4 regions of the Paenibacillus sp. DS2015 genome follow, and region 1 is predicted to be linked to each of the others. Evidence: riboswitches for the same ligand, from Rfam matches in the RefSeq annotation. Region 1 holds a riboswitch; each other region holds the start of a gene.
What was found. Region 1 has a riboswitch for cyclic di-AMP ahead of J2T13_RS16825 (APC family permease). Riboswitches for the same ligand answer to the same signal wherever they lie in the genome.
Positions count from the first base shown of each region.

Region 2: linked by a shared signal. The riboswitch ahead of J2T13_RS09585 (3D domain-containing protein) and the one ahead of J2T13_RS16825 (APC family permease) in region 1 are both predicted to bind cyclic di-AMP.
Region 3: linked by a shared signal. The riboswitch ahead of J2T13_RS20550 (3D domain-containing protein) and the one ahead of J2T13_RS16825 (APC family permease) in region 1 are both predicted to bind cyclic di-AMP.
Region 4: linked by a shared signal. The riboswitch ahead of J2T13_RS22725 (C40 family peptidase) and the one ahead of J2T13_RS16825 (APC family permease) in region 1 are both predicted to bind cyclic di-AMP.

Region 1 covers NZ_JBNPWS010000020.1:8,748-12,905, forward strand. The annotation lists gene J2T13_RS16810 (hypothetical protein) at 1-101, shown strand, start outside; gene J2T13_RS16815 (hypothetical protein) at 265-837, opposite strand; gene J2T13_RS16820 (hypothetical protein) at 963-1,667, opposite strand; cyclic di-AMP (ydaO/yuaA leader) riboswitch at 1,971-2,117, shown strand; gene J2T13_RS16825 (APC family permease) at 2,235-4,052, shown strand.
Region 2 covers NZ_JBNPWS010000008.1:68,258-72,415, forward strand. The annotation lists gene J2T13_RS09580 (polysaccharide deacetylase family protein) at 1-656, shown strand, start outside; gene J2T13_RS09585 (3D domain-containing protein) at 751-1,428, opposite strand; cyclic di-AMP (ydaO/yuaA leader) riboswitch at 1,429-1,611, opposite strand; gene ppk1 (polyphosphate kinase 1) at 1,836-3,947, shown strand; gene J2T13_RS09595 (Ppx/GppA family phosphatase) at 3,898-4,158, opposite strand, start outside.
Region 3 covers NZ_JBNPWS010000030.1:14,423-18,580, forward strand. The annotation lists gene J2T13_RS20540 (HD domain-containing protein) at 1-523, shown strand, start outside; gene J2T13_RS20545 (TatD family hydrolase) at 573-1,343, shown strand; cyclic di-AMP (ydaO/yuaA leader) riboswitch at 1,544-1,758, shown strand; gene J2T13_RS20550 (3D domain-containing protein) at 2,027-3,178, shown strand; gene rnmV (ribonuclease M5) at 3,301-3,843, shown strand; gene rsmA (16S rRNA (adenine(1518)-N(6)/adenine(1519)-N(6))-dimethyltransferase RsmA) at 3,849-4,158, shown strand, end outside.
Region 4 covers NZ_JBNPWS010000037.1:15,917-20,074, forward strand. The annotation lists gene J2T13_RS22710 (4a-hydroxytetrahydrobiopterin dehydratase) at 1-93, shown strand, start outside; gene J2T13_RS22715 (c-type cytochrome) at 183-539, opposite strand; gene J2T13_RS22720 (GNAT family N-acetyltransferase) at 686-1,180, opposite strand; gene J2T13_RS22725 (C40 family peptidase) at 1,430-1,897, opposite strand; cyclic di-AMP (ydaO/yuaA leader) riboswitch at 1,901-2,039, opposite strand; gene J2T13_RS22730 (C40 family peptidase) at 2,304-2,771, opposite strand; cyclic di-AMP (ydaO/yuaA leader) riboswitch at 2,776-2,914, opposite strand; gene J2T13_RS22735 (hypothetical protein) at 3,169-3,990, opposite strand; gene J2T13_RS22740 (M1 family metallopeptidase) at 4,002-4,158, opposite strand, start outside.

The DNA.
Region 1 (4,158 bases):
ATGAGCCCTTTTCAGCGTTGAGTTCGTTTAGCATGGGGCTTGTCTTACATATCTTTCTTTTAACATGGATGATCCGATCCTTTGTGAAGCGTATAGATTAGGAGTAAGAAGATAAAGTTTACTCCATTCCCAAGTGTGAGATTCGGATTGAAAGTAGTACTGACTATCCGTTACGACCTTGTATAGATTGAAATATAAAGAACCAGAGTGAAGAGCACTCTGGTTCTTTATACCGCTTGGTTAAGTGTGTTGTTTCATTGCGAACTATTCAAATAAATCTATATAGGCTTGGAAGTCATTAATATATTTATCAACAAGCTTGTAGCCAGCGGCTAGCTTAACGTTAGCCTGATCGAATGTCTTATAATTGATCGTTGCTGAACCGAGAGATTTTTTGAACAAAGTAAAGGCTTGAAGTTGCAATGATGCACCTTTGATATAAGTGTCATGAATTTGCTTCAATTTGGGAGTCGTAGGTTTAATTCTCTTCAAACCCACTACAAATTTAGTGTAATTAGGGATAATGGTATTATTGAAAGCTGCATAGGTCTGTTTGCGATTGCTAGCAGTTACATATCTATTATTTTTGGTGTATGAAGTAACGGCTTTATCTTCAAATTTAGCAATTAATTCAAGTGCATCTACATATTCAAGAAGCGCTGCATATTCCGGATCATATTCAGGTTCCTCATCGGTATAAAGATCCTCTGTGGTGTCGGTATCTTCAATTATTGTTGAGTTCCCTCCTGTAGTTTCTGCTGAGGATACAGTTGGAAATACGAGGGTACTAATCAAGATAAAAGCTAGTAGTGTCATTATTATTCTGTTCTTACTCATTCGTAGATCATTCCTTCGTTATATATTTGTAGTTTCTTATGTCATTATCGGTAAAGACTGTTCCTACTTTAATAGTTTTACTAAATATTCAAATAGAGATCACTGATTGAATAAAGATTCACTCATTAGTATTCAAATTTAGCTACATAAGAATCGATATCGTTACTATACTTACTGACCAGTGTACGACCCGTATCTAATTTGCTATTCGCTTGATAGAATAATTTACTATTAATTTTGGTCGTAGAAAGGGAATTTTTCATTAACGTAAGGCCTTGGAGCTGTAAAGAGGCTCCCTTAATATATGTAGCATGTATGTTCTTTAAGGTCGTATTTGTTGGTTTAATCTTCTTCAAAGCGACTACGAATTTAGTGTAATTAGGGACAACAGAGTTGTTGAGAGTGATAAAAGCCTGTTTGCGATTACTAGACGTGATGTTTACATAGGCATATTTTTCAAAACTTGAAATGGCCTTATTCTCAAATGAAGCAATCAATTCAAGTTGGTCGGCATAGTCAAGAAATTCTGCAAATTCTGGATCATATTCGTACTCTTCTTCGTCTTCGTCCGTGAATGTGTCGTCGTAATCAGAGTAATAATCTTCGGAGTTAAAGTCATTTTCTCCGGCTGTGTTTATAGTCACCACAGGATTGTTCTTTTCAAGCGAGATTGTGTTAACCTCTTCAATTGACTTCTGCGTTGCTGCTGCTGAAGAGACTGCTGGAAATACGAGAGTGCCCAGTAAGATAAAGGCTAGTAGTGCTGAGATTATTCTGTTTTTGAACATGGTTATTTCATTCCCCCGTTGCTGAATTTGTGTGATTGTCATTCTTATGACAAGTCGAGAATAAGTGACTTCATTTGTTATTATCGGTAATATCAACTGAATTTTCAATATATTTAATAAATTATCCCATATTTAAGGTGCGATAGAGAATAAATGAGATGTCTTTTCTGTGACTAGTCACTTTTACTCATAATCATTAGCTTTAAAGCGATAATACGTGATAATGAATGAGATTCATGTATTACATGGTTCTTTCAGTCAAATTACATCCCTTTTCCTTCCTTTTTTTCTTTTTTTGGAAGTTTACAGTTAACTTCGTGCGCCTTAGAATTAACTCTCGTGATAAGTTGAATAGCGCTGAATTTTCGTTAGGAAAAGCGGGGGAACCAATAGTTTGGCATCATGCCAATGGGGTGAATCGTATTGTATACGTAGGGCTAATCCACAGCCCGAATCCGACAGCTAACCTCGTAAGCTTGGGTGGTTACATGACCTATGTTTAGACATGCAGATCTCTGTATGTTTAAAGGACAGGACCCGCAAGAGAACCTTCTTAAATTGGCGCACAGCATGGCTGATTCTACTTGTAAAAGAAGGGGTTTAACGATAATGGTCAGCAAAATAAAAAGATTATTAATCGGTCGTCCAATGAAATCAGATGAGCTTGATCATGAGAAATTAAGTAAGTTTAAAGCACTTGCGGTACTTTCCTCAGATGCATTATCATCGGTCGCGTATGGTACGGAACAGATTCTGATTGTGCTGATGGCGGCTGGATTTACTGCTATATGGTATTCGCTTCCCATTTCACTAGCTGTACTGGGACTATTAGCGATCCTTATTCTATCGTACCGTCAGACGATCTTCTCTTATCCTATGGGTGGGGGAGCATATATCGTGGCTAAGGATAACTTAGGTGTATCCACCGGACTGATGGCCGGTGGTTCACTCTTAGTGGATTACATTCTTACGGTCGCTGTCAGTGCATCGGCAGGGACAGATGCGCTGACGTCTGCATTTCCACAGCTTCATGATCACAATGTATTGATCGCGATAACGGTCATTATATTGTTAACAATTGTTAATTTAAGAGGAGTTACGGAAGCCGCTTCTTTTATCGCTTTTCCAGTCTACCTGTTTGTGGTGTCTATCTTTGTCTTGATTATCTCGGGGTTGTTCAAATATGTAACGGGTAGTATTCATACAGATATTCCCGAGATTGGGGCCGCTGTATCGAATATAAGTCTGTTTCTACTATTGAAGGCATTTAGTTCGGGGTGTTCAGCTCTGACCGGCGTTGAAGCCGTATCGAATGCAATTCCGAATTTTAAGCAACCCTCAGATCGTAATGCAGCGAAGACGTTAGTCATGATGGGGCTAATTCTAGGTGCCATGTTTACGGGTATTAGCTTACTGGCCTATTGGTACGGCGTTACACCAGATCCGAAAGCGACCATTGTATCTCAGATTGCTGAATCAGTATTCGGACGTGGAGGGCTCTACTTTGCAATTCAAGGCGTTACTGCACTTATTCTGTTTCTAGCAGCAAATACTGCGTATTCGGCATTTCCCTTGTTAGCTTTTATGCTTGCTAAGGACAAATTTATGCCACATATGTTCATGGTTCGTGGTGATCGCCTAGGGTTTTCTAATGGGATCATCATTCTAGGTGTATTGTCCTCTGTACTGGTCGCAGTATTTCACGGGAATACAGAAGGTCTAATTCCGCTCTATGCGGTGGGTGTATTCATCCCCTTTACACTGTCACAGTTAGGCATGATGGTCCGTTGGTATCGAAGCAAGCCACCTGGCTGGGGGTTACGGTTTACGATTAATACAATCGGTATGATCACTACCCTTACTATCACACTCATTTTTATTTTTACGAAATTCTCGCATATTTGGATGGTGTTTATTTTCCTACCGCTTGTGATGCTTCTCTTCATGCGAATCCATCGTCATTATCTCAATACGGCAGACCAGTTACGTATCCAATTGGATACAGATAAGCCGGTTATTAAAGGAAGTACCATTCTAGTTCCTGTCTCAGGAGTCACACGTGTTGTGCTTAATTCGATAAGTTATGCTCGCTCGATGTCAGACAATGTGGTTGCAGTCTATATTGGTTTTGATGAGGGAGAAATACAGAAGATGGAACAAAAATGGGCCGAATGGAATCCGGGCGTAAGACTGATTGTTCTTCGTTCACGATATCGGAGTGTGGTACGTCCTTTGTTGAAGTTCATTGAGACGATTGAATGGAAAACAGCTGCGACAGATCATATTACGATTGTCATTCCTCAATTCATTACGAAGCATTGGTGGCAGAATATTCTACACAATCAATCGAGTTTACTTATTCGTACATTCTTAATTAATCAAAAAGATATTGTCATTACTACGGTACCGTACCACCTAAATAAATAATAACGGCTTATTGGAACTCCTAACATTCACGTTGGGAGTTTTTTTTGTTTTATTCATAGGTTCTTATGTTCATAAGTTGACAAATGCAACAAGGAATTATATATTA
Region 2 (4,158 bases), on a different contig from region 1:
CTGAGACCATAAAAACAAGGGGAGAAAGAATTAAACAAATTGCTCTTACTTTTGACGACGCGCCTGACTCTAGATTTACAGCACAAGTGTTGGATGTGTTAGACAAACACCATGTAAAGGCAACCTTTTTTGTCATTGGTGAACGGGCTAAGAAGCATCCTGAGCTTGTGGCTCGAATGAATCGAGAAGGTCATTCTATCGGTAATCACTCGTATAATCATCCACAATTCAGTAAAATATCGTTCGATAGCTTTCAAGATCAGATTCTAAAGACAGAACAGATCATCCATCAAATCGTGGGGTACAGCCCTCGACTCATTAGACCACCCTACGGTGATATCACAGAATCCCAGCTGAAATGGGCTAAAGCACATGGATATAAAATAATTAATTGGAACGTGGACTCCTTAGATTGGAAGGGTCTTAGTAAAGAAGAGGTCAAGAAAAACATCCTGTCCTCTGTTGGTCCTGGCTCCATTATTCTTCAGCATGCAGGTGGTGGAGAAGGTTCCGATCTTAAAGGTAGCATTGAAGCTCTGCCTGAGGTCATTCAAGAACTAAGAGATAAAGGTTATACATTCGTTCTGGTTGCCGATATGCTTCATATTTCGATGAGTAAAGAAAAGACAACTTCACCGTCCTTAAAGAGAGAGTGAGTGTGTCTGTAAGGAATATTAGCCGTTAGAGAAACTTCATGTTATAAAAAGAGCCGCTCTCGAACGATCGAGAGCGGCTCCTAAAAATCAATATTTATTTGATAATATACAACTCAACATTTTGATATCCAAAATCACGAACAGTAGCTTGACTTCCAGGGATAAAAATATCAATCCGATGTCCCTTTATAGCTGAGCCAACATCTTTGGCTGTAGCCACAAATGCTTGTTTAGGGAGACCCGCATGATTATGTCCCGTTACTAACACTTTAGTGCCTAAAGGGATAATACTTGGATCTACAGCTAGAGTACCCAATTTCAGTGGATTACCGAAATAATCAACTGCGCCCCATTTCCCATTCTCGCTAGCAGCAGCTGAATACGCTGATGCTTTTACATTGATCGTCTTAGAATAGTTAAATACTTTGCCCCATGCTTCGACCTTACTATCTTCGGGTATAACATTAAGAAGGCTTGTTGTTGAAACTTGCTTCGCTGTGATTGGAGTCGCTGCAGAAGCTACAGATTGCTTAACCACTGTACTAGATGTTGGAATGCTAAGGTTCATACCTTCATAAATATTCGTAGCACTTACCTTAGGGTTAGCTTGAATCATCTTGTTTAAATCCACCTTGTATTCCTTTGTGAGACTATAAAAAGTATCTCCAGCGGTTGCGACATGAATCTGATCTGCGTGAACGGGAGCCACTTGCATTGCTGCTGAAATGCCTATAATGGCTGTCATTATTTTGATAGTAGAAAATTTCTTCATAGTTCCTCCTTATTTTGCCTGCGGAGTTAGCTGTCGGATTCGGATTAGGAAGTTCACCCTACACGCCCTATACGCGCGATTCACCCCAAGGAATCAGGAATAGCGATCAATCATCGTCCTGCGTTCCATCAATAAAGTCCCCCACACTTTTCCTTAATCAAAAAGTTTTGGCATGTATGAATATATCACAACTTTGTAACTATTACACATGAAATTGTTACCATTTTGATATTTATTTTTGTTTTTATTATTTTTTCTGTAGAATTTCATATACTAATTCGAGTGTATTATTCATTGTTTACACTGAGCTGATCATATTTAACATAGATTTTACAATTGTACATACCTAAATATAGTAGAATATTATTGAAACTAAATAACATATTGATTGACCTGTTGGGGGCACTATGATGGAAGAACAGAAAACAATAAACCGTACAACGACGTCCGTATACTTAAATCGTGATTTAAGCTGGGTTGAATTTAACTGGCGCGTTCTTCAAGAAGCACAGGATGCAGATCACCCGCTTCTAGAAAGAGCCAAATTTCTAGCCATTGTCTCGACAAATTTAGATGAGTTCATGAGCGTTCGCGTGGCTGGCATTCAAGATCAGATTAAGGCCGGTTATACTAAAAAGGATTTTACAGGTTATACACCCTCAGGATTATACAAACGCCTGATGAAACGAGTATCCAAAATGATTAGCGAGCAATACCGGACTTTTCGTGATATTTCACGACAATTAAGTAAAGAGGGAATCGTTTTTTCTAGCTATGAGGATTTGACCGCCGCTCAAAAACAAGCTATGGAACAATATTATCAAGATATCATCTTCCCTGTGTTAACACCTATGGCCGTTGACCAGAGTCGACCCTTTCCGCTTGTTCATAGCCAATATGTATATTTGTCAGTTGTGCTTAATCGACAAGAGAGTACCGAAGAAGATCCCTACTTCGCCATATTACAAATTCCATCTAATCTTGCGAGATGTATTCCACTACCTCATCGTACAAACAGCAAGAAGCGCCAATTCATTTTTATAGAAGAGGTCATCAAGCAGCATATTCATACTTTGTTTAGTGGATATGATCCCGTAGCGGTTCATGAGTTCCGGATAACACGTAATTCTGATCTCACGATTGATGAGGAAGGTGCCGAAGACTTGCTAGAGGAGATTGAGAAGGAACTCCGTAAACGTAGATGGGGAGCGCCTGTCCGGATGGAGGTTCAAAAAGGGATTCACCCTTATGCACTAAGTCAACTCCAAACAGAATTTGAAATTACTGATTTCATATTTGATATTGAAGGTCCTTTAGATCTCAGCTTTCTCCGAAATTTCGTGGGTTCGTTGAAAGGTTATCCTAAATTAATCTATGCACCTATTGAGCCCGTATATCCACCCGAATTTGAAGAAAATGAAGACTTTTTCCAAGTTCTCCATGAACGTGACGTTCTTGTCTATCATCCTTATGAATCTTTTGAATCCGTGACAGATTTCATCATTCAAGCTTCTGAGGATGAACATGTCATGGCGATTAAGATGACCCTGTATCGTGTGAGTGGTAACTCACCCTTGATTCAAGCCCTAGCTCTCGCGGCTGAATCAGGGAAACAAGTGACGGTCGTAGTGGAACTAAGAGCCCGATTTGATGAAGAGCGTAATATCGCTTGGGCTCGAAAACTTGAGAAATCAGGATGTCATGTTGTTTATGGTTTAGTGGGTCTAAAAACGCATGCGAAGATCACACTCGTCGTCCGTCAGGAAGGCAGTGAATTACGTCGATATGTCCACGTAGGTACGGGGAATTATAATGATAGTACCGCTAAGGTGTACACGGATTTAAGCCTGTTCACTTCCAATCACCTTATTGGTCTAGATGCGTCTGAGTTATTCAACCAAATCACCGGTTACTCAAGTAATCATGAGTGGGACGCTATTACTGTAGCTCCATCGAACATGAGTAATACCCTCTCCATGCTTATGCAGAGAGAAGCCGAACATGCTACAGCAGGTAGACCTGCAAAAATCATCGCCAAGATGAACTCACTATCTAACCAAGAAATGATTGACGAGCTGTATGACGCATCACAAGCCGGCGTTCAGATCGATCTGATTATACGTGGGGTGTGTTGTCTTCGTCCTGGAGTCCCTAACTTGAGTGAGCGTATTACGGTTCGAAGTATTGTAGATCGGTTTCTAGAGCATACGAGGATCTATTATTTTGAGAATGGGGGTAACCCGGAGCTCTGGATCTCTAGTGCAGATTGGATGACACGCAATTTAACTAGACGAATTGAGTTAATGTGTCCTGTCTACGATGATCATATCCGAAATTTAATTGTCCAAATTCTGGATCTATCCCTTAAAGATAATGTGAAGGCTAGATTTCTACAAAATAATGGAAACTATGAATTCAAAAACAAAGAACTAGCCCCCTTTAGGAGCCAGTTCGAAGCCATGGATGTTATCAAGTGGAAGGAAAGTCTATCTTCAATTTCAGATTCCATGCACTCTTAAACACTTTCATAGCACTTTCCATTTCTTCTTGTTCAATCCATGTCTCCGCATCGCTAATGACAGTAAGATGAAAGGTTTTGTTAACAACATTAGCTTGAATGGATTGAACCACTTGTGTCTCACTCTGATCTAGCGCAATACCTAGTTGCACCAGTGATCCTAATTTATGGATCCATTCTTCGTCGGAAGCCAGCAATATGTCCTTATATTC
Region 3 (4,158 bases), on a different contig from region 1:
CAGAGATCGCTTCAAATTTAAATTTATGCTGAAGCCATTGCAAGGGCTGTTTGAGGATAATGTGACGGTCGAGTTATACCTTCAAATGGATGAAGCACTCCTTCAGACTGCATTTATGCAGTGGATTGGAGAGGAAGATAACATACTAAGTGAGCTTTGCAGTAGATTTATACATCGCAGGCTGTATAAATATGTAGAATTGGAAATGTTGGATGCCAATATGATTAGCGAAATTAGACAAGAGTTTCTAAAGGTAGGTCTAAATCCAGATTACGATCTCGAGAGTGACTTCCCTACGGACCTCCCTTATGATGTTTTCCATCCAGGGGATGAGGCCAGTCAGAAACAAATTTTGCTATTGGATCGACAGGATGGTCTGAGGGAAATTTCTGAAGTATCAGATATTGTGCGTTCCATTAGTGGAATACACCGAGGGAAGAACCACCTCTATTATCCCGAAGAAAAGCTCAAAGATGTATTAACGCTGTTCTCACCTGCTGTTGCCCGTATATTTAAGTTATAGATAGTCTATTTAATACCAACAAGAGATCGACATGAAAGGAGTTTTTAGGATGATGTTATTTGACACACATACGCATCTGGATGCATTACAATTCGACGAGGACCGCGAAGAGGTGATTGCGAATGCTCTAAAGGCAGGAGTAGGTAAAATGATTAACGTTGGCTTTAATCGAGAAACCATTCCTACAACCATGAAGTTGGCTGAGCAATATGATTTCATTTATGCGGCCGTGGGTTGGCACCCTCAAGATGCCATTACCATGAAGGAAGAAGACATGGCGTGGATCGCCTCTTTATGTAAGCATGATAAAGTGGTAGCCATTGGTGAAATAGGGCTTGATTATTATTGGGATACCTCGCCTAAGGATGTACAGCATCGCGTATTTCGTCAGCAGATTGGACTAGCTCGCGAGCTGAATATGCCCATTGTTATTCATAATCGTGATGCTCACGAAGATGTCGTTAGAATTTTGCGTGAGGAGAAGGCGAGTGAAGTTGGAGGGGTTATGCATTCTTATTCAGGTAGCTGGGAAACTGCCAAGTTATGTCTAGATATGGGATTTCATTTATCCTTTGGAGGACCGATCACATTCAAGAATGCGAAGCAGCCAAAAGAGGTTTTACAACAGGTGCCAATGGATCGATTATTGATTGAAACGGATGCTCCATATTTGACACCCCATCCATTTCGTGGAAAGAGAAATGAATCTGCTCATGTAAGACTAGTGGCAGAGGCAGCTGCGCTAATTAAAGGGATTGACATCGAAGAATTAGCCCAAATAACTACTCAAAATGCACTGGATCGTTTTGGCATTTTGTGAAAAAGAGAGTAAAACAGGTGAAAAGACGAGTATAAGCGAATGATTAAGGTTTTTTAACTATATTAAGCGAGAATATTACATTATTTTAACCATTTATTCAGATTTTTGTGGTTGATTACTCCTTTACAACATGCATAGAAACAGGATATCATCTTTTCAGTGGTATGAGCGGCTCTATATTAGAGCGGCAATATTTTCCTGAACCAGTCTCGCTGAGTCTCTTGTATAAGAGAACGGGGAAACCAATATGACAGGACACTTCACAAACTTGTGATGATGATGGCATATATGATTTCTTTACTAGGGTCTAGGGGTGAATTTGAAGGCATGCGCCATGAGCGTGTGACCTAAGATAGGGCGGCTCTCTTTCGTCCAAACCCGACAGCTAACCTCGTAAGCGTTATGAAGAGAGGCAACCTCGTGCATACATTCCAATTGTTCTAACAATTACGGAAGCCACGAAAGAGTTCCTCTAACTCTTTCTTTTGGCTTCTTTTGTTTTAGAATAAAGGCAATGATGTCATCATACTGTTGTTTAACAGGAGGTGACAACCATGTCGAGCAGACGGGTACATGATGCAGGACAATCTCACGTTACGCGTCCTGTAAAAATTTAAAAATAGTCACGTCAATTACAATCATGCATTATCTTAGACGGCGAGGCTATGAAGGAGGATCGGAAAGTGGGCGGTTTTCAACAAGAAGAAACCCATGATTCACCATCATCCAGCATGACTTACGCATTGCGATGGAAGCATGAGTATTTAACTAAGATCTCACTTGCAGCTATTATTTCAATCGCAATTACTCTTTTGGTTTTGCTGCTTGTTAGTTTTCAAGCACGCAAACAAGTGTATCTGGTGGTAGATGGTCAAGTTAAAGCAGTGGAAACAAGTCGGGTAATACTTCAGGAAATGCTGGATGAAGAGGCTATTATACTGAAGCCAGAAGATCAAGTTTCTATGCCGTTGAATGGTTCACTTGTAGACGGGGACAAAATAGTTATTCGCCGTGCAATCGAGATTCAAGTGACATCAGATGGTCAAACGAAGACTAGATTTACAACTAAGAACACAGTGAAAGGCGCTATGGAAGAATTAGGACTTTCACTAGAGAGCGATGATAAAGTATTTCCTTCTCTGACCACATCGGTCACGGATAATATGAATATTAAGATCGTTCGGATTAATAAACAAACTGTACAACGCACAGAGAAAGTACCTTTTCGGATTATCAAGACAGCAGATGCAACGGTCCTGAAGGGCAAAGTCAAAGTGGTACAGCAGGGACAGACCGGAACGGTCATTCAAAATATTGAAAAAATATACCAAGATGGTAAGCTGGTATCTATGCGTATGGTAGGCAAAGAAGTGCAGGCCGTGGCGCAGCATAAAGTAATCGCAGTAGGAACAAAGGTAGAAGCACCGAAGGTGGTTGTGGCTAAAGCTGAGGTTAAGCCTAAGAGCACTATTACCAAAGTAAGCTCCAACAATCAGGTGAGTAAGGCAGGTGTCGATTTCACTTACAAGAAAGTGCTGAATAATGTATCGATGACTGCCTATTCATCAGAGGAACCTGGGATAGGTACTCGCACTGCTTCGGGTACTCGTGTAACAGAAGGACGTACGATTGCTGTTGATCCTAATGTGATTCCATTAGGGTGGTGGGTTTACATTGAAGGCATGGGCTTCCGCCGAGCAGAAGATACGGGTGGTGCGATCAAGGGGAATAAGATCGATATGTACTTCGACTCTCTACAAAATGCACGCGACTTCGGTCGTAAATCGGGCAGAACAGTCTATGTAATAGGACCTGTAAAGCCAGAGCTTAACTAATGTTGCTCGGGTTTTACAACAGCTTTCTAATGTTATAATATTAAGATCATTGTTATGTCATGCTAAGAAGAGGTGTATTCCTCTTCTTTTTGTTGTTGTCTTGTCCAGGGAGGAATATTCGTATGATTAAAGAAATTATCGTTGTGGAAGGTCGCGATGATACCACAGCCATTAAAAGAGCGGTAGATGCAGATACTATTGAGACGGGTGGTTCAGCTATAAATGCCCGTATTCTACAACGGATTGCTCTAGCGCAAGAGCGTAGGGGTGTGATCGTGCTAACGGATCCTGATCACGCGGGGGAGCGTATTCGCAAAATTATTACGGCGAAGGTGCCTGGATGCAAACATGCATTCATCCCTGAAGCGGAGGCGACGCGAAAGGGCGATATTGGGGTTGAGAATGCTTCGCCTGCAGCTATTCAGCATGCATTAGCCCGAGTACATACCTCTTATGAGGGCGCAGAGAGCCTGATTGATATGGAAGATCTGGTACAAGCAGGTCTGCTTGTTCACCCGGAAGCAGCTGCACGTAGGATGGCTATGGGTAACATTCTTGGGATTGGGTATTGTAACGGCAAGCAATTTCTTAAGCGCTTAGCTATGTTTCAGATTACGCGCGATGAGTTTGTTCGCGCCCTCGCCCAAATAGAAGAGGGAGGCTAAATCATATGAATGAAATAGATGATATCGCTACACCAAGGCGAACGAAGGAGATCATTCGGCGCCATGGTTTTTCTTTTAAGAAAAGCTTGGGGCAGAATTTCCTAATTGATCAAAATATATTAACTAAAATTGTAAATGCGGCAGAATTGGATTCCACGAAAGGGGCGTTAGAGATTGGCCCTGGTATTGGAGCACTTACGGAGAAATTGGCACAGGTAGCTGGTGCCGTTACCGCAGTGGAAATCGATCGCCGTCTTATTCCCATATTGCAGGAAGTACTTGAACCCTATCCACATGTTCAGATTGAACATGCCG
Region 4 (4,158 bases), on a different contig from region 1:
AGTGAAGGCGAACTAACGGCTCTCGATTTCAAAACTGCGCAACAATATAATGAATCATTTGAGAAAATGTGTGGTAATGAAAGAGTGAAATAAGAAGAACAGAGGAAAAGATAGTTATATATAGAAGAAACGGGCATCATTCCTATTGGAGTGATGCCCGTTTCTTCTATGAATGTTAGCGATTACTTCTTCTCGGATAACCAAAGAGCAACGTTAGCAATTTCTTCATCTTTTAATTGATCTTTGAAAGCCGGCATTATTCCGCTACCTTTAGAAACGATATTGTAAATCTGTTCCGCGGATAGTGTAGCTCCGATGTTCTGTAAATTCGGTCCTACCGAACCTTGCAGTTGATCGCCATGACAGCTAATACAGTTGGCTTTAACCAATGTTTCAGCTGCACCCGCATCTAATGTCACCACAGGCATGGCTGGTTTCTCTTCTTCTGCTATTTCTTCTTTACCTGGTAGTGTGAACATAAGTACCAGAGCTATAGCACACGCGGCGAAAAACAAACCGCTCATGATCCATTTTTGCATACTTATTCGTCCCTTCTTTCTATGTAAACTAATGTATTTATTATAACGGAACAAATCCTTAGAGCATAGCGTTTGTGACAAAAAAGAAACAATTATCTTCTTGATTATACCAAACAACTCACGGATTAGTGCTATTTGTCATATAATTAGTCATTATTTAGTTGATAAACCATGCAGTAAAAGTCTTTAATACCTTCAGGAGTAAGTCGTTCATAACAATCCGTAATAATAAAATTCGCTTTGATATAGGCTTGAATAGCACGTTTATTCCAAGTGAGCACCTCTAAATCAATCTCGTCGTGGGGCTCGCGTAACAATGCAGCGTGAACAATGGATAGTACAAAAGATTTACCCTTTCCCTGACCACATAAATCAGGGTGCATACAGATTCCTAATCGGGTCACTCCTTCTAGTGGAAATAACTGTGCGAATCCGCAAAGATCTCCGGATTCATTCATTACTGAGAGATATTGAGTTGCGCGTAGGAGAGGGTCTCCAAACTCAATACCAAGTAGCTCCATTTGTTCCCATGGTAACCATCCATATATATTGTAAGGAGGAGCGAACTTCCATTCGCAAATAGATTTGGCATGGCTAATTTCCATAGGAAGCACAATAAATGGGTAATCTTTATGGCTCATGAGTAGAATCTCCTTTGTTATATGGGTAGGCAGGGTTATCATCATGAAAATACTTGTGATATATACATATTTACAATTGAAGATGTGGTGGATGTTTAATTCTTAGGTAGCGGGGTAATAAAGATTAAGCTTAAATTTTATAGTATGTTTGGATCAGCACTAAATGATGCACATAAAACTAGACAGAAAAACCCGAGAATTGAGATTTAGAGAAATCTCAATTCTCGGGCGTAGGGTCAAATGAATGGTTTAATCAATGGCAACGGCATTGTATGTATCAGTACTCATAATTCTCTTAGCACCAACGTATTTAGAAACGTAGTAGCTCTCGCTAAGTGAATTAATAATTACCCCTCTAGAAGAAGAAGAGTGTGCAAATTTACCATTTCCAACATAAATTCCGACGTGTGAAACGCCTCTTCCATTCGTATTAAAGAATACTAGATCGCCTTCGCGTAAATCATCACGGGCTACAGAAGTACCCATGTTGTATTGGGAACCGGATTGATGAGGTAAGTTAATACCTAATTTATCAAAAATATACATTGTAAACCCGGAGCAATCGAAGCCGTTTGTGCTGACTCCAGCTTCTTTATAACTAGTTCCAATTGTTGGAGCAATCGCTTTATCCAATTTAGAATCTGCGAAAGCGCTTCCTGTTCCAATAGTAAATAATAATGCCAAACCCATAACTGAAGATACTAATTTCTTATTCAACAATATGACTCCTCCTGGTGCCTGCGAGGTTAGCTTAAGGATTCGGTTGAAGGTCCCCTATGATCCCTTTGATGCAAGATCAATTCACCCACTACTGGTTCCCCCGCTTCCCGAGTTTACGGGAATTCGGCTGATTTGTTAACACTATAATTGATAGAACGTATACATCAATGATAAGTTGTTACAATACTTATTACAAAGTTGTTACTAAAATCTAACTGGGACTATTGTAACAAAGGATTAGTAGTTTGGCAATTGTTTCTATGAATATTATTAAAAAAATTTATGGATTAGTTACAAAAATTGAAACCTTTTTGTAATTTATTACGTTATTGTATGTAATAAAAGAAAAAACCCACAACTGAGACTTCGGCAAAAGTCTCAGTTGTGAGCCTAATTATAAAGGTTAGTTATACGCAGTGGCTTGATACTTAGCTGTACTCATAACACGTTTGGCACCCACGTAGCGGTTGGCATAATAGCTTTGACTAAGAGGGCTAATCATGACACCACGTGATGAAGAGGCATGTGCAAATTTACCATTTCCAACAAATATCCCAACATGGGACACACCTCTTCCGGAGGTATTAAAGAAAACAAGGTCTCCAGATCTCAGCTGATTACGCGATACAGAGGTACCCATCTGATATTGCGATGCAGACTGACGAGGGAGATTTACACCTAATTTCTGAAAGACATATCTGGTAAAACCAGAGCAGTCAAATCCGTTTGTAGTGGTACCCGCGGTTTTATAACTAACTCCGATAGTGGGTTGAATGGCTGTGTTCAATTTCGAGTCTGCAAATACGCTTCCAGTTCCAATAGTTAATGCGAGTGCCACGCTCAATGCTGCAGCGGATAATTTCTTCTTCAATTACATTTTCCCCTTCCAATGCCTGCGAGGTTAGCTTAAGGATTCGGTTGAAGGTCCCCTATGATCCCTCTAATGCGAGATCAATTCACCCATTTAATGGATCCCCCGCTTCCTGGTGCCAAGGAATTTGGCCTTTATCGTGCACCTGAAAGTAATGAAATGGCGGTCGTCTACAATAATAGTGTCATAAAGATTACAAAGTTGTTACTAAAACCAACTGGGATCATTTTAACAGAGGATCTAAGGTTTAGCAAACGGTTAAAGCAAAAAAAGATAGAAAAACCCCCCCTTATTTCACGAAAAAAGGGGGGGTTTTTCCTATATCAAGGGATTGGAGTGATGACAAAAATTTAATAACTATTTTTTCATATATTCTTAAAAATAGTTTTTTGTGAAGTCATCGGAACTTCTTGTTATACCATAAATCAAATTGCGCAGTGATTCCCCATAATTTAAACAGACAGGAAATGAAATGATAGGCCTGTTGGATAATAAGACCAATTAATCCGGTCCACCAGAGGGACATACCTGTGAATAGGCTGAACAGTAATATGCAACTGAGGCCTAGAATGAGAGATATACCCATAACAGATAGCGTGTATCGAAGACAGATTCGAATGGAGGACAGGATTCCGGCGCGACCGGTTACTCCGAACTGAACATAGAGAATCAATTGATGGATAATATATCGGTATACATACCAAGCGAGCATGTAGGGCACGGCTTGAATCCATATGGATGGAGATAGAAATCCAGTAAGACCAATATCATATAATTTAGGAATGACCCAGTAAGCTGGAATCAATACAAGTCCGATCTCTATCCAATAGAGTAGCGCCATCGGCTTCCAAAGTTGTTGAATACCTTTGAAAAAGAAAAGCCCAGGCTCTCCAACTCTTTCTTTATGAAGACCGTAAAGGATTCCTGCATGAATAAGTGGTGTAAGTATCATTCGTAAGAGTAGCATACCTAATAAGATCCAAAGATAGGAATGGACAGTTTCATTGTTGGTTAGACTCAGTTGTCCTTCTACATAGAAAAGAATCTTACTCAACTCATTCGGTGGTGGGTCAGGATAGCGTAGGAATAAAGGGACTACCGCCGATTGAACCAAACGGTATAGAAAATACCCACAGATTAACTGGTATAAAAATAGAATGATTACAACGTAAAATTGGTCTTTAACACTTTTCCAGCCATTGGCGATATTGTTCCTCACCAGCTCTCACCTCACCAGGACAGACTTCCAAGCCATGTTTCCACTAGCTTGGTGATGCTTATGTTTAAGCGTGATACAATCTTGTGGTCGTCATCTACCTTCATATAGTTGTTAATATGGTTATTCTCAAGTACAAGGGTGTATTCAGGATCGATCATGGCCCATGCC